DNA from 4 places in the Bradyrhizobium sp. CCBAU 11386 genome. Region 1 is predicted to be linked to each of the others. Evidence: predicted binding sites of a transcription regulator. Region 1 holds the regulator's gene; each other region holds the start of a gene.
The links. The regulator LexA, encoded in region 1, represses DNA repair genes until DNA is damaged. The targets are predictions, from matches to a motif close to TGTTCNNNNTGTGTTCNG.
Positions count from the first base shown of each region.

Region 2: uvrA (excinuclease ABC subunit UvrA) is a predicted target of LexA. The motif match lies at 1,576-1,593, and genes of this name have one in related genera.
Region 3: XI09_RS26290 (YifB family Mg chelatase-like AAA ATPase) is a predicted target of LexA. The motif match lies at 2,593-2,610, and genes of this name have one in related genera.
Region 4: XI09_RS05340 (PA0069 family radical SAM protein) is a predicted target of LexA. The motif match lies at 2,499-2,516, and genes of this name have one in related genera.

Region 1 covers NZ_LBKA01000235.1:46,025-53,507, forward strand. The annotation lists gene XI09_RS24160 (alpha-hydroxy acid oxidase) at 1-682, shown strand, start outside; gene XI09_RS24165 (HAD family hydrolase) at 697-1,323, shown strand; gene XI09_RS24170 (hypothetical protein) at 1,491-1,697, shown strand; gene XI09_RS24175 (molybdopterin molybdotransferase MoeA) at 1,926-3,137, shown strand; gene lexA (transcriptional repressor LexA) at 3,313-4,014, shown strand; gene XI09_RS24185 (hypothetical protein) at 4,192-4,395, shown strand; gene XI09_RS24190 (hypothetical protein) at 4,589-5,023, shown strand; gene XI09_RS24195 (GAF domain-containing protein) at 5,245-6,186, shown strand; gene XI09_RS24200 (ComEC/Rec2 family competence protein) at 6,196-7,483, opposite strand, start outside.
Region 2 covers NZ_LBKA01000017.1:58,191-65,673, forward strand. The annotation lists gene XI09_RS05185 (outer membrane protein) at 1-493, shown strand, start outside; gene XI09_RS05190 (outer membrane protein) at 723-1,412, shown strand; gene uvrA (excinuclease ABC subunit UvrA) at 1,690-4,665, shown strand; gene XI09_RS05200 (hypothetical protein) at 4,744-5,613, shown strand; gene XI09_RS05205 (DUF433 domain-containing protein) at 5,690-5,917, opposite strand; gene XI09_RS05210 (HAD family hydrolase) at 6,017-6,667, shown strand; gene XI09_RS05215 (nucleoside hydrolase) at 6,777-7,483, shown strand, end outside.
Region 3 covers NZ_LBKA01000240.1:22,180-29,662, forward strand. The annotation lists gene XI09_RS26275 (AAA family ATPase) at 1-1,260, shown strand, start outside; gene XI09_RS26280 (tetratricopeptide repeat protein) at 1,343-2,119, opposite strand; gene XI09_RS26285 (PilZ domain-containing protein) at 2,198-2,443, opposite strand; gene XI09_RS26290 (YifB family Mg chelatase-like AAA ATPase) at 2,668-4,206, shown strand; gene XI09_RS26295 (hypothetical protein) at 4,304-4,771, shown strand; gene XI09_RS26300 (PAS domain-containing hybrid sensor histidine kinase/response regulator) at 4,898-7,123, shown strand; gene XI09_RS26305 (histidine phosphatase family protein) at 7,230-7,483, shown strand, end outside.
Region 4 covers NZ_LBKA01000020.1:174-7,656, reverse strand. The annotation lists gene XI09_RS05345 (phosphoketolase family protein) at 1-2,326, opposite strand, end outside; gene XI09_RS05340 (PA0069 family radical SAM protein) at 2,538-3,701, shown strand; gene XI09_RS05335 (VOC family protein) at 3,726-4,181, shown strand; gene XI09_RS05330 (ribonuclease HII) at 4,259-5,119, shown strand; gene XI09_RS05325 (glycosyltransferase family 39 protein) at 5,416-6,924, shown strand; partial or broken gene XI09_RS05320 (uracil-DNA glycosylase) at 7,079-7,483, opposite strand, start outside.

The DNA.
Region 1 (7,483 bases):
CGGCGACGACGCCTTCGTCGCCGATGTCGTCAGCCGGGCGGAGAAGCACGCCTACGCCGCCTTCTGCCTGACCGTCGACACCGCCCATTACAGCCGTCGCGAACGTGACATCGCCAAGCGCTACGTTCGCGAGAGCCGCCTGCGCGCCACCGGCGGCGATTTCCAGAAGGGCCTGGAGTGGCGGACCGTGAAGATGATCAAGGACAAGTTCAAGGTTCCGCTGATCCTCAAAGGTATCGCCACCGCCGAGGACGCGCTGATCGCGATCGATCACGGCGTCGAATGGATCTACGTCTCGAACCATGGCGGCCGCCAGCTCGATCACGGCCGCGGCGCCATGCATATGCTGCCGGAAATCGTCGAGGCCGTGAAGGGCCGCGCCAAGATCATGGTCGACGGCGGCTTCGGCCGTGGCACCGACATCGTCAAGGCGATTGCGGCGGGCGCCGACCTTGTCGGCATCGGCCGGTTGCAATGCTGGGCGCTGGCGGCGGCCGGCGAAGCCGGCGTGACGCGGATGCTGGAGCTTCTGGAGGACGAGGTGCTGCGCTGCCTCGGCCTGTTGGGCGCCACCTCGTTCGCCGAGGTCAACAAGTCCTGCCTGCATCAGGCAACTGCAACGAATGCGCCGAGCGTGTTCAGCGCGTTCCCGCTGTTCGACCACGAACCTTACCGATACTGATCTGAAAGGATGCAATGACCTCGCTCTCTCCCGGCAGCGCAGATGCGCTTTTGTTCGATCTCGGGCGCGTCGTGCTCGACATCGATTTCTCCAAGGCGATCGCCTGCTGGGCGGGACATGCCGGCTGCAAGCCGGAGGCGATCGTTGCCCGCTATGTGCGCGACAGCGAGGCCTATCGGCTGCACGAGGTCGGCAAGATCAGCGACGAGGACTATTTCGCCTCGCTGCGCGCCTCGCTCGGGATCGGCATCTCGGATGCGCAATTCCTCGAGGGCTGGAACGCGATCTTCGCGGGCGAGATGCCTGATATCGCGGAGCTATTGCAGCGTGCGGCGAAGCGGATGCCGCTCTACGCCTTCTCCAACACCAACCGGCCGCATGTGGACCATTTCTCGAAGGAGTATGCCGGCCTGCTCGGCCATTTCCGCGAGCTTTATCTGTCGTCCAGCATCGGCCTGCGCAAGCCGGACGCGGCGGCCTTCGACCATGTCGTGGCGGCCATCGGCGTGCCCGCCAGGCGCATCGTGTTCTTCGACGACCTCGCCGAAAACGTCGAGGGCGCGCGGGCGCGCGGATTGACCGCGGTGCATGTGACCTCGCCCCGCGACGTCGGCGATGCGCTCAAAGCGCTGGGAATCTGATCGAGATACACCGGCCGGCGGGTGAAACCGGGGAGTTCCGCGGAACCGATCTCGCCCGAGATGAGGAACCAAATCACTTTGTACATTTTTATACAGAGTTCCGGGAACGGAATGCCCGCTTCCGGACTCTTGAGTCCGTTGGGACTTCTACGGACGGACGCATCATCGTGTTGGGCAAGACCTATCTCACCAAACAGGCCTCTCTTCTGCTCGAATTCGCCAGAACGACGTCGGATTCTGACCTTTCCGCCAAGCTGATCAGCAAGGCCGCCGACCTGAAATCCCAGGCCGATCCGCTGCCCGACAAGGATCAAGGCCCCAAAGCTCCCGACGTGGCGCCGGACGCCCGTCCGGACCAGCAGACCGGTCGTTGACCGATACTGGCCGTGGCTCTCGTCAATTGTCGTCCTGCCATGGCCATACTCGTACCGGTCTTTCTGATCGTCAGGGTTATGCCGCGCCGCACTTGGCGTTCTCCATAGAAGAGCGGCCGAGCGACGGGATGAATTATCCTGCTTCGTCGCTGTTTTGCCTCTGCGCCCGCACTCGGATAGAACGTTCGCCGTTCATTCGTCCGAACGTGCCCAGCAGGAGTCTTCCCCGTGGCCTTGATGCCGGTTTCTGACGCGCTCGCCGCAGTGCTGGCCGGCGTGGAGCCGTTGCCTGAAGAGATGATTCCACTCGATGAGGCCTACCACCGCGTGCTCGCGCGCGACGTCGCGGCGCGGCGTACGCAGCCGCCGGAGGCGATGTCGGCGATGGACGGCTACGCCGTGCGCGCGGCCGATGCGGCCAAGGTCGACGCACAGCTCACCGTGATCGGCGAGGTCGCGGCGGGCCGGCCGTTTGCGGGATCGGTCGGCGTCGGCGAAGCGATGCGAATCTTCACCGGCGGCGTCGTTCCGGCCGGCGCGGACGCGGTCGTGATCCAAGAGGACACGGTCGCCGAGGGCAGGCGCATCACGATCAAGCAAGCCGCCGTCACGGGGCGGCACATCCGCCCCGCCGGCGTCGACTTCTCCGAGGGCGACGTGCTCCTGCGCAAGGGAACCCGGCTCACCGAGCGCGACCTCGCGCTCGCGGCCGGGATGAATCACCCGCACCTCCCCATCCGACGCCGTCCGAAGGTCGCGATCCTCGCCACCGGCGACGAACTGGTGATGCCTGGCGCCACACCGGGTCCCGGCCAGATCGTCTATTCCAACGGCTACGCCCTGCACGCGCTCGCCCGCCAGGAGGGCGCAGATACCATCGATCTCGGTGTTGCCGCTGATACGCTGGAGGCCACCACCGCCGGCATCCGCCGCGCCCGCGAGAGCGGCGCCGATATCCTGATTACGACCGGCGGCGCCTCGGTCGGCGACCACGATCTGGTTCAGCAGGCGCTGAGGGATGAAGGCATCGCGATGGCGTTCTGGAAGATCGCGATGCGGCCGGGCAAGCCGATGATGCACGGCCGGTTAGGAGCGATGGGTGTGATCGGCCTGCCCGGCAATCCCGTGTCGTCCTATGTGTGCGCCTTCCTGTTCATGGTGCCGTTGATTCGCGCTCTGTCGGGCCGCGCCGTGATTCACCACCGTCGCGAGCGCGCCGTGCTCGGCCGCGACATCGGTGCCAATGACCAGCGCGAAGATTATCTGCGCGCACGTCTGGAGCGGCGCGACGACGGCACGCTTGTCGCCCTTCCCGTCGATCATCAGGATTCCTCACTGCTTGCGAATCTCGCTGCGGCACAGGCACTTCTCGTGCGCGCGCCGTTCGCGCCCAAGGCCGAGGCCGGCACGCCTTGCGAGGTGCTGCGACTGCCCGCCTGAACCCGCTGGTCATGCGCGTTCCGCGAACTTTGTCGCGTTCACGGTAAATTAAGCAGTTGCGGAACACATATCGAACATATAGTGTCCGTTCATGATTTGTTTCGAGCATCTGGCGGCTCGCCGCTGAATTCACCGTCTCGGAATCGAACGACATCAACCGGGGGATTTGGTCGAGATGTTAACGCGCAAACAATACGAGCTTCTGCGATTCATCAGCGAGCGTTTGAAGGAAAGCGGCGTGCCGCCCTCCTTCGACGAGATGAAGGACGCGCTCGACCTGCGCTCGAAGTCAGGCATCCATCGCCTGATCACCGCATTGGAGGAGCGCGGCTTCATCCGGCGTCTGCCCAACCGGGCCCGCGCGATCGAGGTGATCAAGCTGCCCGAGCTCCAGGCCGCCGCCGGCAGCCGCCGTGGCTTCACGCCGAGCGTCATCGAGGGCAATCTCGGCAAGGTGCGAGCGGGCTCCAGCGCGCCCGTAGACGAGGGCGAGCGCCCCGTCGCGGTGCCGGTGATGGGCCGCATCGCGGCCGGCACACCGATCGAAGCGCTGCAGACCCGCAGCCACACCATCAGCGTACCGCCTGACATGCTCGGTTCGGGCGAGCACTACGCGCTCGAAGTGCGCGGCGACTCGATGGTCGAAGCCGGCATCCTCGACGGCGACATGGCGCTGATCCAGCGCAACGAGAGCGCCGACACCGGCGACATCGTGGTGGCGCTGATCGACGACGAGGAAGCGACGCTGAAGCGCTTCCGCCGCCGCGGTGCCTCGATCGCGCTCGAGCCCGCCAATGCGGCCTATGAGGTCCGCATCCTGCCGCCCAACCGGGTGAAGATTCAGGGCAAGCTGATCGGCCTGTACCGCAAGTACTGAGCGCGGCCGCCGGTTGGCGACCCGCGCGTTGACGATTGGAGCGGACGATTGTCCGTTCCGGCTGGATAGTCTTTCTGGTTTTGCACAGATTATCCGGCCCCTTCTCCAGCGCTACATCCTCGGCACGCCGCACGAAGCCCTCATCGCTTCGCGGCGCTGGAGATCGAGGAGACCATCATGCGCAAGATCGTTTTGAGCGCCGTCACGATGGCGCTGATCGCAGCATCGGCGTCGCAAGCCTTCGCCGCACAGTTACACCCTGTCCGCAAGGCAGCGCAGACGACGACGAGCGAGCAATTGCGCAATGCCCGCAATGCCGTCGCGCAGCCGTCGCAACCCGCCTGGCAATATTCGGGCTGGTCGGCACCTGCTGGTCGCTGACGGAGACGCACGCCAAATGCGCGAGAGCGGACTTTGTTCCTCGTGCATTTGAAAAAGATATTGTGATGGCAGCCTGCGAACCCAAGCCGCAGATTTGCCTACAACCGAGAAGACGCTAACATGCTTCCACTCTGATAGAGGCCTGTGCCTCCGAAGGAGGCGCGGGTCGCTATCCCTGAATGAGGAGCACCCGATGTGTGACTACAGCCTGCATGCCGTCGCGACGCGTCCCGCAGAAGTCGGCGAGACGATCGTCACGACCACCTTCCGAGGCACCTCGACGCGCGGCTTCGCCTCCGAGGCCGACATGTCCGTCGCAGTCTGCCTGCTGCCGGGGACGGAGCTCGCCTTCGCCGACAACGTCCGCTACGACAATCGATGGATCTGGACGCGCACCATCAATTCCCGTGTCGGCAAGTTCGGCAAGATCGATCCGCACATTCCCGATCGCCATCACGACGCGATCGAATTCCCCGACGGCAAATACGTACTGGTGACGCAGCTCGTCGAAGGCCAGCGCGCGACCGTGCTGCAGTTGCCGGTGACCCAGCCCGTCGGCGAGCGTGAACACAAGCCGCAGGTGATCGCCGATGGTCGGCCGACCATCACCCGCCTGCCGATCGGCTGACGTACCTACCCCGGCTCACGGGTCGGGGCCAGGATTGAAATCGCCATCGCCGGCCGTGGCCGGCGAGACGGGATGGTTTGTGTCCTGAGAATCCAATTCGCCGAGATCCCCCCGCGCCTCCCCGTCGCACGAAGTTTGCGCGGCGCTGCCTGAATTTTGAACGTCCGTTCCGCGGCCAGATCGCCGATGCTGTCAATGGCTTGAGGCGGCGGGCACGGTCGATGAAAACCTTCATTCGCGTCGTTGAACTCTGGGTGCCCGACCGGACGCGCATGCGGCTGGAATTCGGCGGCGGTCTCTATGGCGAAGGGCTGTCCGCGTTCAAGGCCGTGAGCGAGAACTTGCGCTTCGGATACGACGAGGGCCTTCCCGGCAAGGCCTGGGCCAGCGGCCATCCCGTGATCCTCACCAAATTCGCCAACTCCTATTTCAAGCGGACCGATCAGGCGCTCGCGGCCGGCCTCACCTGCGGCGTGGCGGTCCCGGTGTTTTCAGGCGAATTTTTGCAGGCCGTGATGGTGCTGTTCTGCGGCGACGACGAGGCGCATGTCGGCGCGATCGAGCTCTGGCACAATGATCCCGATATCTCCCACGAGATGGGGCTCGTCGACGGCTACTACGGCACCGCCGACATGTTCGAATTCAACTCCCGCCACACCAGGTTTCCGCGCGGCTTCGGCCTGCCCGGACGCACCTGGAAAGCGGACCTGCCGCTGATCATCAAGGATCTGCACAACGCCAAAAGTTTTCTGCGCTGGGAAGAGGCCGCCGAAGTCGGGATCAATCTCGGCGTCGGCGTGCCCTACCGGACCGGCGCCGACCAGACCTGGGTGCTGACTTTCCTCTCCGCGCAGGCGACGCCAATTGCGCGGCGCTTCGAGATCTGGGTGCCGAACGAAGCCCGCTCAGCACTGGTCTTTCGCGCCGGCGATTGCAGCGCGCAGACCGACCTCGCCGCGCTCTATGTGGACAAATCCATCGCCAGGGGTGACGGCAGCATCGGCGGAGCCTGGGCCACCGGCATGCCCGCGCTCAACGACGATCTCGCGCATGACCATTCGGTCGCGGCCGCAGAGGCTCGCGCGTCTGGACTGAGCCAAATGGTGGCCCTGCCGGTGATCGGGAGTGCTGGGCTCGACGCCGTGCTGGCCTGGTACCTGTAGCCGTTCCGTTCAATCCTCGGCCTGCATGTCCGCCTCGGACGGTGTCGCGTCCCGGCTGCGGGGAGCCGCCGCCTGCGGCGCAAGGCTCGTACCGAAATCCCCCTCGCCGGCGGTCGCCGGCGACCACGGGCGGTCGGTGCCTCTCGCTTTCACCGCCTGAACGACAAAGCCGTCGCCTCGCTGTGTCAGCGCGAGCGCGCCTTGCGCGGCGAGACGCTGCCGGTCGACCACCATCGCCGCACAATCCGCTGGCGCCGGCCGCGCCGTCACCACCAGCGCGGCGCGGCTGCAATCGTCCGCCAGCGCTTCGATGCGCAAGGCCAGCGCGACCAGGCGCCCGTCGGCGAGCGGCGTCACGCAGCCGGCCTCGTCGCACGACACGCCGGCGGCGAGCGAGGGACTAGCGGCATCGCGCGGATCGGCGTCGGCAGCGAGCCACTCCTTCAGCAGAAAGCCGTCCTTGCTGGCCCGGATCATTTGCAGGCGCCCGTCCCTGCCCCGCACCGCGACGCTCTGGCCGTCCCCGGCGATCAGGATATCCGGCTGCCGCCCCGACAGCCCCCAGAGGATCGCCACCAGCAGCACCAGCGCGCCGGACCAGCGCAGGGGCGTGCGCAGCAGGCCCATCACGACGATCCCCAGGCTGGCCGCGATCAGCGGCGCGATGCCGAAAGCCGGGATGCGGCCGACGGCGCCCGGCAATGCCGCCACCCAGCGCGAGACCGCGACCATCCAGTCGATGCCGATCCCCATCAGCCACCAGAACACGCCGTCGAGCCCGAACGGCGCCGCGAGCAATCCGAGCAGTCCCGCAGGCATCACCAGCGCAGAGACCACCGGCATCGCGCCGAGATTGGCGAGCACGCCGTAGGGCGTGACGCGATGGAAATGGAAGGCGGCATAGGGCGTGGTCGCAAGCCCCGCGATTAGCGAGGCCAGAAACAGCATCGCGATCTCGCGGCCGCCCCACATCGCGATGCGCGCGGTCGCCGAATGATCGGGCGAAGCGAACAGATTCGGCATGCCGATCTGCACCAGCGCAACGAGTCCCAGCGTTGCCGCAAACGACATCTGGAAGCTCGGATGCACCAGCGCTTCCGGCGCGACCGCGAGCACGATCAGCGCCGCCACAGCCAGGGTACGGAACGTGATGGCGCGGCGGTCGACCATGACGGCGATCAGCACCACGGCGGTCATGAAGAACGAGCGTTGCGTCGCGACCTCCGCGCCCGAGAGCAGCAGATAGAACGCGGCGGCAACCAGCGCCGCAGCCGCGGACCATTTCTTGATGGGGAAG
Region 2 (7,483 bases), on a different contig from region 1:
CTACCGGTGGCAGTCCAGCAATTGGGTGTTTGGCGTGGAAGGCCAAGGCAACTGGGCTGACTTCAGCGGAAACAACATCAGCCCGACTGCTCCAGATCAGCAGAACCGTACGCGGATCGATGCGTTCGGCCTGATTACCGGCCAGATCGGCTATGCCTGGAATAACGTTTTGTTCTACGTGAAGGGTGGCGCCGCCGTCGTGGACGACAAATACGACCTCCTCGTCGCGCCAGGATTCGTGGGTGCAGGCACTGTCTTCGGTTCGGCCCGCGACACCCGCTGGGGTGGAACGGTCGGCGCGGGTGTCGAATTTGGCTTCGCCCCGAACTGGTCGGTGGGCGTCGAGTACAATCACATCTTCCTTGGCGATCGTAACGTCGACTTCAACTTCGCCGGCGCGTTCGTTCAGACCGAACGCGTCAGCCAGGACGTCGATATGGCTCTCGTCCGCGTGAACTACCGTTGGGGCGGCCCCGCGATCGCCAGGTACTGATCGCAAGCAGCGCTTCTTCTGACGAAAGGCCGGCCTCGTGCCGGCCTTTTTGCTGCTTCACGGCCTCGCGGAACAATAGGTCCATTACGTTTTGTAACTGTTGTGGCTTTTGAGAGACACAACTTGCAGCTTTGTTGGTGTAAGCACGACATCAGTTGGACCACAGCGTCCGATGCCCTTCCCTATCGTGGAAGGCACAACAGAAACTGGGACTGGGATTAGGTTGAAAATGAAGAAGGTTTTGTTGGCTTCGGCCTGTTTGTTCGCTCTTGCCGCCCCCGCGTCGGCTGCCGACCTTGCGGCTCGCCCGTACACGAAGGCTCCGGTGGCTGTGGCCTCGGTCTACAACTGGACCGGCTTCTACCTCGGTATCGTTGGCGGCGGCGCCTGGGAAAACGCTTCGGGCGACCCGAAGATGAAGGGTGGCTTCGTCGGCGGCACCGCCGGCTACAACTGGCAGACCGGCAACGTCGTGTTCGGTATCGAGGCCGATGGCGCCTGGGCTGACGTCAGCGCTACGGCGACCGGCGCCACTGTTGTCCCCGGCTTCGGCGTCGTGACCGCAACCGCGACCTCGAAGACCGATGCCATGGGCACCGTGCGCGGCCGCATCGGCTACGCCGTCAACCAGGTCCTGTTCTACGGCACCGGCGGCTACGCCTGGATCGACAACAAGATCACCCTCTCCGCTCTCGGCGTGACCGCGTCGGACAGCAAATGGCACTCCGGCTGGACCGTCGGTGCGGGCGTCGAAGCCTTCTTCGCTCCGCAGTGGTCGGTCAAGGGCGAGTACCTCTATCGCAGCCTCGGCGGCGAGACCTACTTCTCGGGCGCCCTCCCCACCGGCACGCTCAACTTCCACACCGTGCAGGTCGGCGTGAACTATCACTTCGGGGGCCCGGTGGTCGCGAAGTACTGATCTTCGCCACCGACGTCACATCGTCACGAAAGGCCGGCCTCGCGCCGGCCTTTTTGTTCTGGCGGTACGTTCAGCGCAGTTCCGCACTCTCTGCTGCTGCCAGATGCCGCCAGCACGCCAACAATCCGTTGACGATTCGCAACTCGCACTGGAAATCCGTCGCCGTTCTTCCTACGTTCGCTGACAACCCCATCGGCGCCGATCCCGGTTCCGGGCGAAGCGCGCCTTCACCATTGGCGCGGCCGCGCGTCTTTGGGATTCCCTAGGGACCACCGGGATGGATGAAGTGATCAAGGCGAAGCGCCAACAACAGAACGCGGGCTCCAGCCTGCGCGCAATTACGATCCGTGGCGCGCGCGAGCACAACCTCAAGAACATCGACGTCGAGATTCCCCGCGACAGGCTCGTAGTGTTCACCGGCCTGTCCGGCTCCGGCAAATCCTCGCTCGCCTTCGACACCATCTACGCCGAGGGCCAGCGCCGCTACGTCGAATCGCTGTCGGCCTATGCACGCCAGTTCCTGGAGATGATGCAGAAGCCCGACGTGGACCAGATCGACGGCCTGTCGCCGGCGATCTCGATCGAGCAGAAGACGACCTCGAAGAATCCGCGCTCCACCGTCGGCACCGTCACCGAGATCTACGACTACATGCGCCTCTTGTGGGCGCGCGTCGGCGTGCCCTATTCGCCGGCCACCGGCCTGCCGATCGAGAGCCAGACCGTCTCGCAGATGGTCGACCGCGTGCTGGCGCTGCCCGAGGGCACGCGCCTCTATCTGCTTGCCCCCGTCGTGCGCGGCCGCAAGGGCGAGTACCGCAAGGAGCTCGCCGAATGGCTCAAGAAGGGCTTTCAGCGCGTCAAGATCGACGGCACCTTCCATGAGCTCGCGGAAGCGCCGACGCTGGACAAGAAGTTTCCGCACGACATCGACGTCGTCGTCGACCGCATCGTGGTGCGCGCCGACATCGGCCAGCGTCTCGCCGAAAGCTTTGAGACCGCGCTGAAGCTCGCCGAGGGCCTCGCCGTCGTCGAATTCGCCGATGCGCCCGCGGCGGCGCCGGCCGAGGAAAAGAAGAAGACCGCGAAGATCCACGACAAGAGCGGGCCCGAGCGCATCCTGTTCTCGGAAAAGTTCGCCTGCCCGGTGTCCGGCTTCACGATCCCTGAGATCGAGCCGCGCCTGTTCTCGTTCAACAATCCCTATGGCGCGTGTCCTGCCTGCGGCGGCCTCGGCGTCGAGCAGCATGTCGACGAGGACCTCGTCATCCCCGACAAGGAGCTCGCCATCGGCAAGGGCGCGATCGCGCCCTGGGCCAAGTCGTCGTCACCCTATTACGTGCAGACGCTGACGGCGCTCGGCAAGCACTACAAGTTCACGCTGACCACCAAATGGAAGGATCTGCCCAAGAAGACGCAGAACGCGATCCTCTTCGGCTCCGGCGAGGATGAGATCAAATTCTCCTACGAGGATGGCGTCCGCTCCTACGACACCAAGAAGCCGTTCGAGGGCGTTATCACCAACATCAACCGCCGCTACCGCGAGACCGAGAGCGAGTGGGCGCGCGAGGAGCTGGCGAAGTATTTCCACGACGTGCCCTGCGGCGCCTGCAACGGCTTTCGGCTCAAGCCCGAGGCGCTCTGCGTCAAGGTCGGCACCAAGCATATCGGCGAGATCTCGGAGCTGTCGGTCAGGAAGGCCGGCGAGTGGTTCGAGACCGTGCCGGAGGCGCTGAACAAGCAGCAGAACGAGATCGCCGGCCGCATCCTCAAGGAGATCCGCGAGCGCCTCACCTTCCTGCTGGACGTCGGTCTCAACTACCTCACCCTCTCCCGCTCCTCCGGCACGCTGTCGGGCGGCGAGAGCCAGCGCATCCGCCTGGCCTCGCAGATCGGCTCGGGGCTGACCGGCGTGCTCTACGTGCTGGACGAGCCCTCGATCGGCCTGCACCAGCGCGACAATGCGCGCCTGCTCGACACCCTCAAGCGCCTGCGCGACCTCGGCAACACCGTGGTCGTGGTCGAGCATGACGAGGACGCCATTCGCCTCGCCGACTACGTGCTCGACATCGGCCCCGGCGCCGGCATGCATGGCGGCCACATCGTCGCCGAAGGCACGCCCGCCGAGATCATGCGCAATCCGAAATCGCTGACCGGAAAATACCTCACCGGCGAGCTCGAGGTCGAGGTGCCGGAGCGACGCCCGCCGAACCATCGCCGCACCATCAAGGTGGTCAACGCGCGTGGCAATAACCTCAAGAACGTCACCGCCGAGATTCCGCTCGGCCTGTTCACCTGCGTCACCGGCGTTTCCGGCGGCGGTAAGTCGACGCTCTTGATCGACACGCTCTACCGCGCCATCGCCCGCAAGCTGAACAATGCCAGCGAGGGCGCCGCGCCGCACGACCGCATCGAGGGCCTCGAGCACATCGACAAGATCATCGACATCGACCAGTCGCCGATCGGCCGCACGCCGCGCTCGAACCCCGCGACCTACACCGGCGCCTTCACGCCGATCCGCGAATGGTTTGCGGGCCTCCCCGAAGCCAAGGCGCGCGGCTACGAGCCCGGCCGCTTCTCCTTCAACGTCAAGGGCGGCCGCTGCGAGGCCTGCCAGGGCGACGGCGTCATCAAGATCGAGATGCACTTCCTGCCCGACGTCTACGTCACCTGCGATGTCTGCAAGGGCAAGCGCTACAACCGCGAGACGCTCGAAGTCCTGTTCAAGGGCAAGAGCATCGCCGACGTGCTCGACATGACCGTCGAGGAAGCCGCCGACTTCTTCAAGGCGGTGCCGCGCGTGCGCGAGACCTTCCAGACCCTGCATCGCGTCGGCCTCGACTACATCCACGTGGGTCAGCAGGCCACCACGCTGTCAGGCGGCGAAGCCCAGCGCGTCAAGCTCGCCAAGGAGCTGTCCAAGCGCGCCACCGGCCGCACGCTCTACATCCTGGACGAGCCGACCACCGGCCTGCACTTCCACGACGTCAAGAAGCTCCTGGAGGTGCTGCACGAGCTGGTCGCGCAGGGCAACACCGTCGTCGTCATCGAGCACAATCTCGAAGTCATCAAGACCGCCGACTGGGTCATCGACCTCGGCCCCGAAGGCGGCGACGGCGGCGGCGAGATCGTCGCCTGGGGCCCGCCGGAAGACATCGCGAAAGCGCCAAGGAGCTATACGGGCAAGTTTCTGGAGCCGGTGCTGAAGAAGGCCAGGAAGCCGAAGCGCGGGAGGACGAGCGAGGCGGCGGAGTAACTATCTCATGCTCGAAGACCGCTGCGACCAACGACTAAGAATTGTTGGCCCTGCTCTTTGCTCTGGAGGATTGGCCTGATGCTCGTACCCGAGCGGGTCCGCCAATGCGTGTGCTTCCTAGGCATTAAGCAGGCAGATCAATTTCGACCTCGCGCAACGGCATTCGCCGTCGAGATCGACGAGCAGGAATGCCGCTGGAGCTACCTTGTAACTGCTGAGCACGTTGTTGCCAGATCCTTGGCGCTGGGCCATGACCTTTGGTTACGAGTCAATAGAAGGACTGGTGAACCAGCCGAGATCAAGATCGATCCCTCGGATTGGTATTTCCACCCGAACTCTGCCGAGTCCGCAACTGATGTTGCGGTTTGTCCGATCAGTTTCGATCACGGCGAGGAGATGATTGCCCCCGTACCGATCTATGGACCGAGATCGGTCGCCGCCACGCGAGCAGTTATGGACGACGTCAGGATGGGTGTCGGCGATGAGGTCGTCGTAGCTGGACTTTTTCGCAGCCATTACGGGCAGCAAAAAAACGTTCCCATTGTCCGAGTGGGAAACGTAGCGATGCTCGACGGGGAACCCGTTAAAACCAAGAATGGCAGTTATGTGGAGGCCTACTTGATCGAGGCTCGATCAATCGGAGGATTGAGCGGATCGCCCGCCTTTATCCATTTGCCTGCGATAAGGACGATCGACGGTAAGACTAACCTCCTTCGCCAGAAATCCACCTACCAACTCTATCTTCTTGGGCTGGTGCATGGGCATTTCGATTTGGAAGACCTAAACTTAGATGTGGCCTTAGAGAACGCAAGCGACGCATCGTCTGGAATTCACTCTGGAATAGGCATCGTCATTCCTGTCGAAAAGATTATCGATACAATCATGCAGCCAAAACTAGTCGATGCGAGGGCGAAGATTGTTCAAGAAACTAAGCACGACACGGCTTAGTCACGCGGCGTATCCAGCTCAATGCATGGCTTCCGCGAGTGCAGGGGGAAGCTGAGCGTCGATCAGGTAAAGCAAGCTATTTGGCCGCTATGATCGGGTGGTCAACCTGACGCGCGGCATAAGCGAGCACTGCGTCGATATCCGCCTCTTCCAGATACGGATAGTCCTCGAGAATGCTCTTGCGCGATTGACCGGCGGATAGCAGTCCCAGGACGTCGGCGACCGTGATGCGCAGATCGCGAATGCAGGGGCGTCCATGCATACGCTGCGGATCGACCGCAATCCTTGCCAGTAGCTCCGACATCTGTCACCTCTGGGGGTTAATATAGCATCTCCGATAGCATCTGTCAGCGCATCGCTCGCGGACCGGATGCGCAGGTCCGCCCGACACTTCCACTCCCCCATGCCCTACGCCCTCGCCATCTTCGACCTCGACGGCACCCTCGCCGACAGCTTCCCCTGGTTCCTGCGCACCATCAACGACGTCGCCGACCGCTTCGGCTTTCGCCGTGTGGCCGATGAGGACGTCGAGGGGCTGCGGCATGCCTCGTCGCGCGAGATCCTCAACCGGCTCGAGGTGCCGCTGTGGAAGCTGCCGGCGATCGCGCGGCATGCGCGGCGGCTGAAGGCGGAGGCAGCTAGCGAGATTTCGCTGTTCGCGGGCGTCGAGGCGATGCTGCGGACGCTGGCCGAGAACGGCGTGCAGCTCGCGCTGGTGACCTCCGACAGCGAAGCCAATGCGCGCGAGAAGCTCGGCGAGACCGCCGCGCTGTTTGCGCAGTACGACTGCTCTGCGTCGATCTTCGGCAAGCCTGCGAAATTCCGCCGGGTCGTCCGCCGCGCCGGCGTGGACCCAAGCCGCGTGATCGCGATCGGCGACGAGGTCCGCGACATCGAGGCGGCGCGCGCGGTCGGTATCGCCTGCGGTGCGGTCAGCTGGGGCTATGCGGCCCCCGCGGCGCTGCGGGCGCACGAACCGGACCACATGTTCGAACACATGCGCGACATTGCCGAGACATTATGCGGAAACGTAGGGTGGATTAGCGAAGCGTAATCCACCACTGTGCGTATCCGCAGAGACAAAAGAGGTGGGTTACGCTGGCGGACTGCGCTTCGCGCAGCCGCAGGCTAACCCACCCTACGAACTGTTCGGGGAGACGTCGATGACACTCACGGACGCAAGCCGCCTCAAGCTCCTGGCGCCGCCGGTCGGCCAGTTGCGTGTCGTGCTCGACACCGACACCTATAACGAGATCGACGATCAGTTCGCGCTGGTGCAGATGCTGCTGTCGCCGGAACGCTTCGACGTCGAGGCGATCTACGCCGCGCCGTTCTTCAATGCGCGCGCGGACAGTCCCGGCCACGGCATGGAGCTGAGCTATCAGGAAATCCTTCGCCTGCTGGAGCGCCTGCATGTCGCGCCGGATGGCCTGGTTCATCGCGGCGTCACCGACTATGTCGGCCCCGGCAAGACAGCGCAGGCGGCGCCTGCCGTCGATGACCTCATCGCCCGGGCGCGCGCGGGCTCGCCTGACAACCCGCTCTACGTCGTCGCCATCGGCGCCATCAGCAACGTCGCCTCCGCACTGCTCAAAGCCCCTGATATCATCGACCGTATCGTGGTGGTCTGGCTCGGCGGCCATGCGCTGGAATGGCCCCACACGGTCGAGTTCAATCTGAAGCAGGACGTCGGCGGTGCCCAGGTGCTGCTCGACAGCGGCGTGCCGCTCGTCCTCGTCCCGTGCATGGGCGTCACCTCGCGCCTCCACTCGACGGTGCCGGAGATCGAACGATACGTCGAACCTCACGGCAGCATCGGCGCGTTTCTCGCCATGCGCTTCAAGGAATATTCGTCCGACCACATGGGCTG
Region 3 (7,483 bases), on a different contig from region 1:
CATCCGCGGCACCCCGAGGAGCATATTGCGCCGGTTCCTCGCATTTCCGTGCAAGCCTTTTGCGAGACCGACCAGACGCTCGCCGCAGTGACGGCGGCCGGGCAGGATCGCCGGCTCGCCAAGGCACATCTCACCGCCAAGGAAGGCGGCCTCGCCGCGGCGATCGAAGTCTATGAATCGATGCCGACGCCGAACGTGATCGTGATCGAATCCGACGGCACGCGCGACATCCTGGAGGGCCTGGACGATCTCGCCGGCGTCTGCGATCCCGGCACCCGCGTGGTCGTGATCGGCAACCCCAACGACACGGCGCCCTATCGCGAGCTGGTGCGCCGCGGCGTCAACGACTATGTGGTGGGACCGGTCGAAACGCTCGACGTGGTCCGTTCGATCTGCAGCCTGTTCTCGGCGTCCGAAGCCATCATCACCGGCCGCGTCATCGCGGTGGTCGGCGCCAAGGGCGGCGTCGGCGCGTCCACCGTCGCGCACAATGTGGCCTGGACCATCGCTCGCGACCTCGCGCTCGATTCCGTCGTGATCGACCTCGACCTCGCCTTCGGCACCGCGAGCCTCGACTACAACCAGGACCCGGTGCAGGGCATCGCCAACGCGGTGCTGTCGCAGGACCGGCCCGACACGGCGCTGATGGAGCGCCTGCTCGCCAAATGCACCGAGCGCCTCAGCCTCTTGGCCGCGCCTGCCACCCTCGACCGGGTCTACGATTTCGGCGCGGAAGCCTTCGACGCGGTGTTCGACACGCTGCGCATGACCACGCCCTGCATCGTGCTCGACGTCCCCCATCAATGGTCGGGCTGGACGCGGCGCGCGCTGATCAACGCCGATGACATCGTGATCGTGGCCGAGCCCGATCTCGCCAACTTGCGCAACACCAAGAACATGCTGAACGTGCTGAAGGCGGCGCGGCCGAACGACCGGCCGCCGCTGTACTGCATCAACCAGGTCGGCATGCACAAGCGCGCGGAGATCGACGTCAAGTCGTTCGCCAAGACCATGGAGAGCCAGCCGATCGCGGTGATCCCGTTCGATTCGAAGCTGTTCTCGACCGCGGCCAATAACGGCCAGATGATCGCGGAGGTCTCCAAGAGCCACCGCACCACCGAGCTGTTCCAGAACATGGCGAACCGCCTCGCCGGGCGCGGCGAGGTGAAGAAGCCGAAGCGCTCGCTGCTCGCACCGCTCCTGAAGAAGCTGAAGGGCCGATCGGGCCGCGCATCCGCCCCGCATCGCAAGGCGTCATAAGCGCCAGAGCGTTTTCGAGCGAAGCGGATGCCGGTTCGCGTCAGGAAAACGCGTCAGGACAGGAATTCAGGCGGACGGCGGGCTACTTGTCCGCCCGCTGCTGCTGCTTCTTCGCCAGCAGCTGGCGTAGCGCCGTGACCTTCGCCGCGGCCTGGTCCGGCGGCAAATCTGCCTTCACGAGGATTTCAGCCTCGGCCTCGCGGCCCTGCAATCCCAGCACGAGCGCGAGATTGGCACGGACCCGCGCATCGTTCTGATTGCGCTGATAGGCGCGGCCGAGCACCTGTTCGGCCTTCGGCAGATTGTTTTGCAGCACGTAGGACAGGCCGAGATTGGACAGAACCTGCGGCTCGTCCGGCACGATCTTCAGCGCGGTCGCGTAGTATTGCTGCGCCTCTTCGTTGCGGCCGAGCTGGTCGAGCGCCGCGCCTTGCGCCGACAGGATACGCCAGTCCGGATCCTCGGGCGAATGCGCGCGGCTCAGAACGTCGAAAGCCTGCTGGAAATTGCCGTTGTCGGCGAGCGCGCGGCCGTAGCCGGCGAGCAGCGCCTTGTTGCTGGGATGGCCGAGCACGGCCTGCTCGAGCACCGCGACCGCCTGGGCGCGCTGCCCGGTCTCGCGCAGCGCCTTGCCGTATTCGAGCGCGATGTTGGGATCGCTGGGCTTGGCGCGATAACGCTCGCGCAACGCATCCATGTCCGGCTTGGCGTCGGCCTTGCTCGCGGCGTCCGACTTGCCGCCGAGCGCGCCGGTGATGTCCTCGATGCCGGTGGTCTGGCAGCCGCCGAGGGCAAGGATCAGAAGCGCGGAAAACAGATATCTCGCCGGGCGAGAGGCACGGGACAAACGCTTGGGCATACTCTGATCACTCGGCGACTGATCAGAGATGCTTACCGATTAACGCTAAATTCCCGTTAAGGAAGTCAGCCCCGCAGCCTAATCGGTGAACTCGGCACCGAATTCGCAGCCGATGCGCCAGCGCAGCCGGCACTGGCGGGAATAGTCGGGTGCGAAGATGATGGTGAATTGCGGCGGCACTTCCAGAAATTCCGCCACCACTTTCACGCCCCCGTCCGAGATATCCGTGATTGTGCAATCCCGCGGCAGCGAGCCCGCGCCAAAATGGATCTTGGCGAGCCGGCTGCATACCCGACGTTCGCTTCTCCGGCGATTTACCAGCATTTGCTTGTTCACTTGTTAGATCACGGCCCATCCCGCAGCCCTAGAAGTAGCGGACATTCGTTGGAATGTGCTGAGGACTGCCGCTCGCATTCGAGACGTAGTGTTCGCGTCTCGTTTACGATTGGTTAGGGCTTGGGCGGCGCTAGATATGTTCCCGTATTGTTCTTGCGGAGGGTGGCCGGCTCTGCTACCCTCGATTGTGCAAGAGGGCAGGTTGGTTCGGCATGGTTCAACGGGTTTCTACCGTCGCCTTTGAGGGGATCGAGGCCCGCGCGGTCGACGTGCAGGTGCAGGTCGCGCCGGGCCTGCCGGCCTTTGCCATCGTCGGCCTGCCGGACAAGGCGGTGTCCGAGGCGCGGGAGCGGGTCCGCTCGGCGCTGATCGCTTCAGGCCTGGCGCTGCCGGCGCGGCGGATCATCGTCAATCTGGCGCCGGCCGACCTGCCGAAGGAAGGCAGCCATTACGACCTGCCGATCGCACTCGGGCTGATGGCGGCGATCGGCGCCATTCCGCCGGATGCGCTGACCGGCTTCACCGTTCTCGGCGAGCTCGGTCTCGACGGCTCGATCGCGCCGGTGGCCGGCGTTCTTCCCGCCGCGATCGGCGCCAATGTGCGCGAGGAAGGCCTGATCTGTCCGGCCGCCTGCGGCTCGGAAGCGGCCTGGGCGAGCCCGGACATCCAGATCATCGCCGCACAATCGCTGATCCAGATCGCCAATCACTTCAAGGGCACGCAGGTGCTGTCGCGGCCCTCGCCCAGGGTGCACGAGGCCGCCGCCTCGCCGCTCGACCTGCGCGACATCAAGGGCCAGGAAAGCGCCAAGCGGGCGCTGGAGATCGCGGCCGCCGGCGGACATCACCTGTTGATGATTGGCGCGCCCGGCGCCGGCAAGTCGATGCTGGCGGCGCGCCTGCCCTCGATCCTGCCGCCACTGTCGCCGGGCGAGCTGCTCGAGGTCTCGATGATCGCCTCCGTTGCCGGCGAGATCGAGGGCGGCGCGCTGACGTCGCGGCGCCCGTTCCGCTCGCCGCATCATTCCGCCAGCATGGCCGCACTCACCGGCGGCGGCATGCGCGCCAAGCCCGGCGAGATCTCGCTGGCGCATCAGGGCGTGCTGTTCCTCGACGAGCTTCCGGAGTTCGATCCGCGCGTTCTGGATTCGCTGCGCCAGCCGCTGGAGAACGGCGAGGTCTCGGTGTCCCGCGCCAATCATCGCGTCACCTACCCTGCCCGCTTCATGCTGGTCGCGGCGATGAATCCCTGCCGCTGCGGCAACGCGTTCGAACCCGGCTATGCCTGCAAGCGCGGCCGCATCGATCGCTGCACCGGCGACTACCAGGCGCGCATCTCAGGGCCCTTGATGGACCGCATCGACCTGCGCATCGAGGTTCCGGCGGTGACCGCAGCCGACCTGATCCTGCCGCCGCCGGCGGAAGGATCAGCCGAGGTCGCCGCACGCGTCGCGGCGGCGCGCGACATCCAGCTTGCGCGCTACGCGGCGATCGGCCTGCCGCGGGTCCGCACCAATGCCGAGGCACCGGCCTCGGTGCTGGAAGACATCGCCAAGCCCGACGCGCAGGGCGCCAAGCTGCTGCGCGACGCCGCCGAGACCATGCGGCTGTCGGCGCGCGGCTATCACCGCGTGCTGCGGGTGGCGCGCACGCTCGCCGACCTCGATGGCGCCGACAAGATCGGCCGGCTGCATCTCGCCGAAGCGCTGTCCTACCGCGCACTCGCAGAGGATGTGCGCCAGATGGCGTGATCACTCCGCGCATCAACCCGGCGGTAACGAGTTTCCTTTACGCTCTGCAAACCATAAGGCTCACAAGTTCCCGTACGGGCCTGGCGAGTAGAGTGTCATGTTGCGTTTCAAGATCCTGGCCTCGGTCGTTCCCCTGTTGGCGGCTGCGGTGTTTGCCCGCAGCGAGATCGGATCGGTCTCGCATCCCTGCATCGCCCTGGGCGAAACCTCCGTCGAGCTGACATCGCTGTTCTGGACCGCCGGCGTCCATGTCGCCTTCACCGACGATCCGACGCGGGCCACGGTCAGGGTTCAGATCACCGACGATGCGGACGGTGCGGACTTCGCGGTGGTGGACGACGGTCTCGGCTCCGAGCCGGACTCCTGCCAGGCCAGTCCGCAGACCCGGCTCATCACGATTGCCGCGCAGCCGGTCGACGGCGGGCCGGTGATCTACCTCTCCACCGACGGCCCGGCCGATTACCGCATCTATGTGCGCTCGAAGACGTTCTCGCAGCGCGAGGCGGCGGCGCTGATCGTCGGCGCCCACGACGGTCACCGCCCGTTCCAGGCCGCCTCGCTTTAAGACGTTAACACCTCGTCAACCCTGTTTGGAGGCGGCGCCAAAGCCTCAAGCTGTTTGCAAGGTCGGCGGGACATCGTCGCACGCGGCGAGTACGGGGTTCTAAGACAAGAGTCGGGGTCGGTGGCGATGGGTCGGACGTTCCGGATCAAGGTGCGCATGCGCCGCTTCAGGCGGCAGCATCCGAGAATTGCCTTCGCGATCCGCTCCTTCATGATCTTCTCGGCGACGTTCGGCGGCGCTTATGGCTTCGTCTCCGGCAGCCGCTCGGAGAACTCCGGCTACGATCCCAATGCCTTTGCGATCGGCGCGAGCTTCCTGTTCGCGCTCGCCTGCCTTGGCCTGGCCACGCTCAGCATGCGGCTGCGCTTCGTCAACAAGCGGCTGCGCAAGCTCGCCGCTCACAACGAGGCGCTGATCGACCGCAATTGGGAGCTGAAGGAAGCCGAGGAGCGCGCCCGCAGCCTGTTCGAACAGCAGGGCGACCTGATCGTGCTGCGCGACACAAACGGCCGTATCACCTTTGCCAACGACGCCTATTGCGCGCTTGCGGGGCAGGCGCGCGCCGCACTGGTCGGCACGCGCTTCGATTTCGACGTGCTGGAGCAGGGCGACAATGCCCGCGAAAGCAATGGCACGCGCGTTCATGATCAGAAGATCGCAACCCCGATCGGCGCGCGCTGGATCGCCTGGCGCGAGGGTTATGTCCGCCTCGATGCCGGCCAGCCGGCCGAGTTGCAGAGTGTGGGACGCGACGTCACCGACCGCACCGAGACCGAGCGCGCATTGTCCGACGCCCGCGACCAGGCCGATGCCGCCAACCGCGCCAAATCGCGCTTCCTCGCGATGGCCTCGCACGAGATCCGCACGCCGCTCAACGGCATCATCGGCATGGGCGGCCTCTTGCTCGACACCACGCTGACGCCGGAGCAGGCGACCTACGCGAAGGCCGTGAAAACCTCCGGCGAAGCGCTGATGGCGCTGATCGAGGAGATGCTCGATTATTCCAAGATCGAGGCCGGCAAGCTCGACCTCGAGCAACGCCCCTTCGCGCTCTCGCCCCTGATCGAGGAGATCACCGAGCTGCTCGCGCCGCGCGCGCAGGCGAAGGCGCTCGAGATCGCCGCCTATGTCGACGAGCGCCTGCCGCTCGAGGTGGTCGGCGATGCCGCGCGGCTGCGCCAGGTGCTGCTCAACCTCGCCGGCAACGCCATCAAGTTCACCGCGAGCGGCGGCGTGGCACTGATCGTCGAGCCCGGCATCTGGCCGAGCGAGATCAGCTTCCTCGTCCGCGACACCGGCATCGGCATCGCAGCCGAAGCGCAGCAACGCATCTTCCGCGAATTCGAGCAGGCCGACGAGCGCGTCGCCCGCACCTATGGCGGCACCGGCCTCGGCCTTGCCATCAGCGAACGCATCGTCAAGCGCATGGGCGGCCGGATCACACTCACGAGCGAACCGGGCAGGGGCGCGACCTTCGAGGTCGCGGTGCCGCTCGCGCCATCGCAAGGAGGCGCGGGGCAGACCGCGTTCCCGAGTCCCGACCTCACGGGCAAGTCGATCCTCCTGATTGCCGAGGGCATCGAGGCTTCGCTGATCGCGCGGCGCCTGGAGCGCTGGGGCAGCCAGACCTGCCTGGTGACTGACGCCACTGTCGCGGAAGCGCTGCTGCCGGAACGCTCATGGCACGCGGTGCTGGTCGATCGCGCGATCGGCCCCGCAATTGCCGATCGGCTGGGCGAAGTGGCCCGCGTCCATGCGCCGCAACGGCTGGTGCTGCTGACGTCGAGCTCGCGCCATGAAAAGCTGTCGACGGCCTTCACCGGCTTTCTGGTGAAGCCGCTGCGGGCGGCCTCGCTCGCGGCACGCCTCGCGCTGACGCCGCAGGTCGCATCGCCCGAGCTCGCGCCGGAGCCGCCGGCCGACTCCACGAGCGCGACACCGGCAAAGGGGCTTTCCATCCTCGTTGCGGAAGACAACGAGATCAACGCGCTGCTGATGCGTTCGCTGCTGACGAAACTCGGCCATCGCGTCGTCATCGCCGTCCATGGCGAGGCCGCGCTGGAATCCTGGCTGGCAGCCAGCTCGGCCGGCACGCCTTATGATCTCGTGCTGATGGACATCCAGATGCCTCAGCTCGACGGCATCGAGGCGACCAAGCGCATCCGCGCGCACGAGGCCGCCACCGGCGGTCATCACACCCCGATCCTCGCGCTCACCGCCAACACGCTGGTGGAAGATCGCTACGCCTGCTTCGAGGCGGGCATGAACGGGTTTTTGATCAAGCCGCTCGACCGCGACAAGCTGGACGAAGCGCTGGCGGGACTGGCGGCGTCACGGCAACTGGCGGTCTGATCCAGAATTTCACGGGAACCTCATCTCGGCCGCAATCGATAATTGAAATCGACCGCGTTGCGCGTCACCATCCTCGGGGGGGCATTTGCGATAGAGGATTTCGAGCATGAACTTGCTTTGCCGCCTCGCAGTCGCTGTCCTTTTTGCTGGACTCTCCGGATCCGCCGCAGGCGACACGCCGGAGCTGATCTCATCGCTCAAGCAAGGCGGCTACGTCCTGGTCTTTCGGCACACCGCGACCGACGACAGCCAAAAGGACGTCTATCCCTTCAGGTTCGACGACATGAGCGCCCAGCGTCAGCTCAGTGAAAAGGGCAGGGACATGGCACGCCAGATCGGGACGGCGATCAAGGAGCTCGC
Region 4 (7,483 bases), on a different contig from region 1:
GCACGTAACGTGAGTGTTCGATCAGCTTGTCGCGGAGCTGCTGCTTCGCCTGCGCGGCCCTGGTCGCAAGACCCGGCACGCGTTCGATCGCCTCGATCGCGAGGTGGTAGCGGTCGAGCTCGTTGAGCACGACCATGTCGAACGGCGTCGTCGTGGTGCCTTCCTCGGCGAAGCCGCGCACATGCAGGCCGGCATGGTTGGTGCGGTTATAGGTCAGCCGGTGGATCAGATGGGGATAGCCGTGATAGGCGAAGATCACCGGCTTGTCGCGCGTGAACAGGCCGTCGAAGTCGCAATCGGACAGGCCGTGCGGGTGCTGATCCTGCGGCTGCAGCGTCATCAGGTCGACGACGTTGACGACGCGGATCTTCAGATCCGGCAGCGCCTTGCGCAGGAGGTCGACGGCGGCAAGCGTCTCCAATGTCGGCACGTCGCCGGCACAGGCCATCACCACATCGGGCTCGCCGCCCGCGTCTTCCGTGCCCGCCCAGGTCCAGATGCCGATGCCGGCGTCGCAATGCGTGGCGGCGTCCTGCATCGACAGCCATTGCGGCGCCGGCTGCTTGCCGGCGACGATCACGTTGATGCGGTTGTACGTCCGCAGGCAATGGTCGGCGATCCACAGCAGCGTGTTGGCATCGGGCGGGAAGTAGATGCGGACGATGTCGGCCTTCTTGTTGGCGACGAGGTCGACGAAGCCGGGATCCTGATGACTGAAGCCGTTGTGGTCCTGGCGCCAGACATGCGAGGTCAACAGATAATTGAGCGAGGCGATCGGACGCCGCCATGGCAGGTGCCGCGTTACCTTCAGCCATTTGGCGTGCTGGTTGAACATGGAATCCACGATGTGGATGAAGGCCTCGTAGCAGGAAAAGAAGCCGTGCCGCCCGGTGAGCAGATAGCCCTCTAACCAGCCCTGGCAGAGATGCTCGCTCAACACCTCCATCACGCGGCCATCCTGGGCGAGATGGACATCGTAGGATTCGATCGCTTCCATCCAGACCCGTTCGGTCGCCTCGAACACTGCGTCGAGACGGTTTGACGCCGTCTCGTCCGGACCCATGATGCGAAAGTTCCGCTCTTGCGCATTGAGGCGAATGACGTCGCGCAAGAATTTGCCGAGTTCGCGCGTCGCTTCTGCCGTGACGGCGCCGGGCTGCGGCACTTCGACGGCAAAGCTGCGGAAGTCCGGCAGCTTCAGCTCCTTCTTCAACAGTCCGCCATTGGCATGCGGATTGGCGCCCATGCGCTTGTTACCTTCGGGCGCCAGCGCCTGGAGCTCGGGAATGAGCGCGCCGCTCGCGTCGAACAGTTTTTCCGGCTCGTAGCTGCGCATCCAGTCATCGAGCACCTTCAGATGCGCCGGGTTCTCGCGGCAGCTTGCGACCGGCACCTGATGTGCGCGCCAAAAATCTTCGACCTTCTTGCCGTCGACTTCCTTCGGGCCGGTCCAGCCCTTCGGGCTGCGCAGCACGATCATCGGCCAGCGGGGCCGCTCGACGTTTCTACGCCCGTCGCGGGCGTGCTGCTGGATCGAGCGGATGCTGGCGAATGCGACGTCGAGCGCGTCCGCCATGATCCGGTGCATCAATTTGGGATCGTCGCCCTCGACGAACAGCGGCTCATGGCCGAACCCGCGGAACAGATCGCGGATCTCCTCGTCGCGCATCCGCCCGAGCACGGTCGGGCCCGCGATCTTGTAGCCGTTGAGATGCAGGATCGGCAGCACCGCGCCGTCATGCGCCGGGTTCAGGAACTTGTTGGAGTGCCAGGAGGCCGCGAGCGGTCCGGTCTCGGCCTCGCCGTCGCCGACGACGCAGGCGACGATCAGGTCGGGATTGTCGAGCGCCGCGCCATAGGCGTGCACCAGCGCGTAGCCGAGCTCGCCGCCCTCGTGGATCGAGCCCGGCGTCTCCGGCGCTACGTGGCTCGGAATGCCGCCGGGGAAGGAGAACTGCCTGAACAGCTTGCGCAATCCGTCCTTATCGCGCGCGATGTCGGGATAGATCTCGCTGTAGCTGCCCTCGAGATAGGTGTTGGCGACCATGCCCGGCCCGCCATGACCGGGACCGCAGACATAGAGCACGTTGATATCAAGCGCGCGGATGACGCGGTTGAGGTGGGCGTAGATGAAGTTCAAACCGGGTGTTGTGCCCCAATGGCCGAGCAAACGCGGCTTGATGTGCTCGGGCCGCAACCGCTCGCGCAGCAGGGGGTTGTCGAGCAGGTAGATCTGCCCGACGGAGAGGTAGTTGGCGGCGCGCCAGTAGCGATCGAGGAGATCGAGGTCGCTGCTCGCGGCGGCCGATTGTTGTTGATTTGTCATGTTGCTGCCGACCTTCACCCGGGATCGTCACCAACTGGGTTCCGGGGCGATCGATCCTTGGCGGCATCAAACGGGATCGTGGTGACAGCGGTGTTGCGTGAGGTCAAAGGCGGGCGCCCGAAGTTTGGGCGGCTCTACTGTGCATGGGGGTTGTTTTCACGTTTTTTGTTCTTGTTCTTGATTTGTTCCTTTGGCGTGTTATCTTGGCTTCATGAGTCCAGCATCCTCTCATGCTCTCAAGCACCCGCCGGTCACGGCGCCCTCCGAGCCGGCGGGTGCGCCTTCTGATTTCCCCGAGCTCGCTGTCGCCATCGACAAGCAGCGCAGGCGAGGGCGGGGCGCGCAGTCCAACGCCAGCGGCCGCTATGAGGCCGAGGCGCGCGTCGCCTTCGACGACGGCTGGCAGAGCCTGGAAGAGCTGCCGCCATTCAAGACCACGGTCGCGGTCGACACCTCGCGCAAGGTGATCACCCGCAACGATTCCCCCGATATCGGCTTCGACCGCTCGATCAATCCCTATCGCGGCTGCGAGCACGGCTGTGTCTACTGCTTCGCGCGGCCGACCCATGCCTATCTCGGCCTGTCGCCGGGGCTCGACTTCGAGTCAAAACTGTTCGTCAAGCCGGAGGCCCCGGCGCTGCTCGAGAAGGAGCTCGCAGCAGCAGGCTACGAGCCGCGGATGATCGCGATCGGCACCAACACCGATCCCTACCAGCCGATCGAGCGCGAGCGCAAAATCATGCGCGGCATCCTGGAGGTGCTGGAGCGCGCCGGTCATCCCGTCGGCATCGTCACCAAATCGGCGCTGGTGGTGCGTGACATCGACATTCTCTCGCGCATGGCCAAGCGCAACCTCGCCAAGGTCGCGATCTCGGTGACCTCGCTCGATCCGAAGCTGGCGCGCACCATGGAGCCGCGCGCCTCGACGCCGCCGAAGCGGCTGGAGGCGCTGAAGCAGCTCTCCGACGCCGGCATTCCCACCACCGTGATGGTCGCGCCCGTGATCCCCGCGCTGAACGATTCCGAGATCGAGCGCATTCTCGACGCGGCCGCCCATGCCGGCGTCAAGGAAGCCTCCTATGTGCTGCTGCGGCTGCCGCTGGAGGTGCGCGACCTCTTCCGCGAATGGCTGATGGCGAACTATCCGGACCGCTATCGCCACGTCTTCACCCTGATCCGCGACATGCGCGGCGGGCGCGACTACGACGCGAAATGGGGCGAGCGCATGAAGGGCACCGGGCCGATGGCCTGGACCATCGGCCGCCGCTTCGAGATCGCCTGCGACAGGCTCGGGCTCAACAAGCGTCGCGCAAGACTGACGATGGATCACTTTGCGCGGCCGAAGCGGAACGGCGATCAGCTCAGCCTGTTCTAAGAGCCGAGGCGAACGAGGTCTGTCATGCGTAAGGAACTGCCGCCCCCGGTGCCGCGGCTTACCGTCATCACGCTCGGCGTGAGCGACATCCGCGCCAGCATCGCGTTCTATGATGCTCTTGGCTTTTCGCGCCGGCTGAAGGCGACCGGCGAGGCCGTTGCCTTCTACGATACCGGCGGTCCGGTGCTTGCCCTGTTTCACTGGGATCAGCTCGCGGCCGACGCGGCCTTGCCTAATAAGCCGAGGCCGACGACCTTCCGCGGCGTCACGCTCGCCTGGAACTGCCGCGCGCGTGAGGAGGTCGATGCGGTGCTGGCTTTCGCGGTCAGCAAGGGAGCAAGGCTGCTGAAGGCTGCGTGCGAGACCGATTACGGCGGCTATTGCGGTTATTTTGCCGATCCCGACGGCCATGTCTGGGAGGCCGTGATTGCGCCCGGCATCGAGGTCGGTGAGGACCGGCGGGTGCATCTGGCGGAGTAGGGCCGCCGGCTTGAATAACGGGAATTGCGAGGGGTTCCCGGTTGCGCTGGGCAGGCCGCTTGCGCACGATCCCGGCCATGATTCGGGACAAGTCCGCCAAGACGTCGGCCAAAGCTGCGCCCAGGAAGGCCGCTGCGAACAAGCCTGCACCTGCAAAGGCTGGAAAGGCCTCGGCAGCCAAGCCTTCGACCGGCAAGGGCGCGGGCGCGAATGGCGTCATCGCCGTCGCACCGCCGAGCTTCCGCCGCGAGCGCGCGCTGATCAAGCGCGGCATCTGGCCGGTCGCGGGCTGCGACGAGGCTGGCCGCGGGCCACTCGCGGGTCCCGTGGTGGCGGCCGCAGTGATTCTCGACCCCGACCGCATTCCGCGCGGCATCGACGATTCCAAGCGCCTGACGGCGGAGCAGCGCGAAAAGCTGTTCGACAGGATCTGCGCCACAGCGCAGGTCTCGGTCGCGGTCGCCTCGCCCGCCCGGATCGATCGCGACAACATCCTGCGCGCCTCGCTGTGGGCGCTGAAGCGTGCCGTGGTGGCGCTGCCCGAGCAGCCCCGCCACGTCTTCGTCGACGGCCGCGACCGGCTCGATACGGCCTGCGACTGCGAGGCGGTGATCGGCGGCGACGGCATCGTGCTGTCGATCGCAGCGGCGTCCATTGTCGCCAAGGTGACGCGCGACCGGCTGATGTGCGCGCTGGCGCAGGACTGCCCGGGCTACGGCTTCGAGCAGCACAAGGGCTACGGCGTCCCCGAGCATCTCGACGCGCTGAACCGCCTCGGCCCGACCGTCCACCACCGCAGCTTCTTTGCCCCGGTGGCCGCTGCTCGCGCCAGGCACATGCCCTGGACAGTGGAGCCGGCGCAGGACCTGTTCTCCGTCACCGAGGTGGATGTGCAGGTGGAAGCGAGCGTCGAGGTCGACGCGTCGGCGAATCTCTAGGGTCTCGCCCTGCAGCTTCCGCATCGTCATGGCCGGGCATAGCCGTCCGAAGGACGATGTCGCTTCCGCTCGCCTATGACCCGGCCATCCACGCCTTACCTGCGGCACGAAGAACGTGGATGCCCGGGACATGCCCGGGCATGACGACTGTGACGTGTGAGCCTTTGTGTCTCACGCCCGCAAGAACGGGGAGAGGGAGCAGACCGAAGTTGCCACGACGCGCAGCGCCCTTTATCAAAACACTCGTGAGCGAATAGGGCCGGCTGGACGGGTTGGCTGCATCTTTCGGGCGTTGCATGCGGTTTACCTCCCTGGTCATCGAGCTCATTCGCGCCCGGCCGCGGCTGATCGTGTGGATCGCCGTGCTGCTCCAGGCCGCGATGTGGCTGTTCGTGGCGCTGGTGTTCTATCGCAGCCCGCCCGGCACCCTTGCGACTCTCCTGGCCTTCGGCAGGGAATACCAGGTCGGCACCGATCTCGGCCCGCCGCTGCCGGTCTGGCTCGCCGACATCGCCTATCGCGCCGCGGGCGGCCACATGTTCGGCGTCTATGTGCTGGCCGAGCTCTGCGAGATCGCGACCTTCATCACGCTCTATCACCTCTCCCGCGCCGTGGTCGGCTCGCAGCAGGCGGTGCTGGCCGTGCTGCTGACCATGACGGTGCTGGCCTTCTCCTCGCCCGCGCTCGATTTCGGCCCGCTGGTGCTGGCGCGGCCGCTGTGGGCGCTGCTGCTGCTGCATTCCTGGCAGATCATCGGCCAGCGCCGCGGCAACGCGTGGTTCGCCTGGTCGATCGAGGCCGGCCTCTTGCTGCTGACGACGCCCGCGGCGGTCTTCCTGCTCCTGCTGCTCGTCGTCTTCGCGGTCGCGACCGCCGGCGGCCGCCGCACGCTGCGCGCGCTCGATCCGCTGTTCGCGCTGATCGTCGTCGCCGTGCTGGCGCTGCCCTATGCGGTCTGGCTGATGCGCGCCGAGACGCTGGTCCTGCCGGCCTTGCCTGCGGTTGCCGAGCTGAGTGCCCGCGCGATCCACGCGGCCTGGCTGCTCGGCGGGCTCGTGCTCGGGGCCGCGGCGATCCCGGCGCTGACCTTCCTCAACGCCGGCCTGTTCGTCGCCAAGGGCGAGGAGGCGCCGATCATCTACCGTCCGCCGGTCGAGCCGCTCGCACGCAACTTCGTCTATTTCTTCGCGCTCGCCCCGGCCCTCGGCGCGGTGCTGATCTCCGGCCTGTTCGGGCTCGAGTCCGTCGTCGGCGGTGCCGGTGTCGTGCTGGTGATGTCGGGGCTCGCCGTGGTCGTGGTGGCAGGCGACCTCATCGCGATGCGCCGCGCGCGGATGCTGCGGATGGTGTGGGCCGCCGCCGTCGTGGCGCCCGCCGCCGGCGTCGTGCTCGCCGTCCTGCTGCTGCCCTGGACCGGCGCCAATGAGATCGCGACCTCGATGCCGGCGCGTGCGATCTCGGATTTCTTCGACGACAGCTTTGCCCGCCGCACCAACCATCGTCTGCGCGCGGTGGCCGGCGAGACCCAGCTTGCGAGCCTGATCGCGCTGCATTCCGGCCGCCCGCATCTGTTCATCGATGCCGAGCCCGCGCGCACGCCGTGGATCAATCAGGCCAGGTTCAGCGAGACCGGCGGCGTCGTGGTCTGGCGCGCCTCCGACACCGCCGGCACGCCACCGCCGGACATCCTCAAACGCTTTCCCGGCATCGTGCCGGAAGTGCCGCGCGCCTTCGAATGGCTGGTGACCGGCCGCCAGCAGCTGCTGCGCATCGGTTGGGCCATCGTGCGGCCGAAGGGGACGTGAGGTAGGTCTCGTGCCCCGGACGCTGCGCAGCGCCTCTTCGGCGGTGCGCTGCAGAGCCGGGGCCCATCTCTCCGCACCGTACTGTGTTGCTTTCTGGGTCCCGGCTCTGCGAAGCAGCGCTATCGCGCTGCATCGCGTCCGGGACACGAGAGCTTCATCCCGCCAGCACCTTCGCGATCGCCCGCAGATCCTGCCAGGCCAGCCGCTTGTAGGACGGCGAGCGGAGCAGATAGGCCGGATGAAACGTCGGCAGTGCGCGGATGGTGCGCCCACCGGTCTCGTAATCGAACCAGCGCCCGCGGGTGCGCATGATGCCTTCGCGCGTTCCGAGCAGCGTCTGCGTCGAGGGATTGCCGAGCGTCACCAGCACGTCGGGGTTCACCAGCTCGATCTGGCGCTGGATGAAGGGCAGGCACACTTGCGTTTCCTGCGGGGTCGGCGTGCGGTTGCCAGGCGGGCGCCACGGAATCACGTTGGCGATGTAGGCGGTGGTGCGGTTGAGCCCGATCGCGCCGATCATGAGGTCGAGCAGCTTGCCGCTGCGCCCGACGAAGGGCAG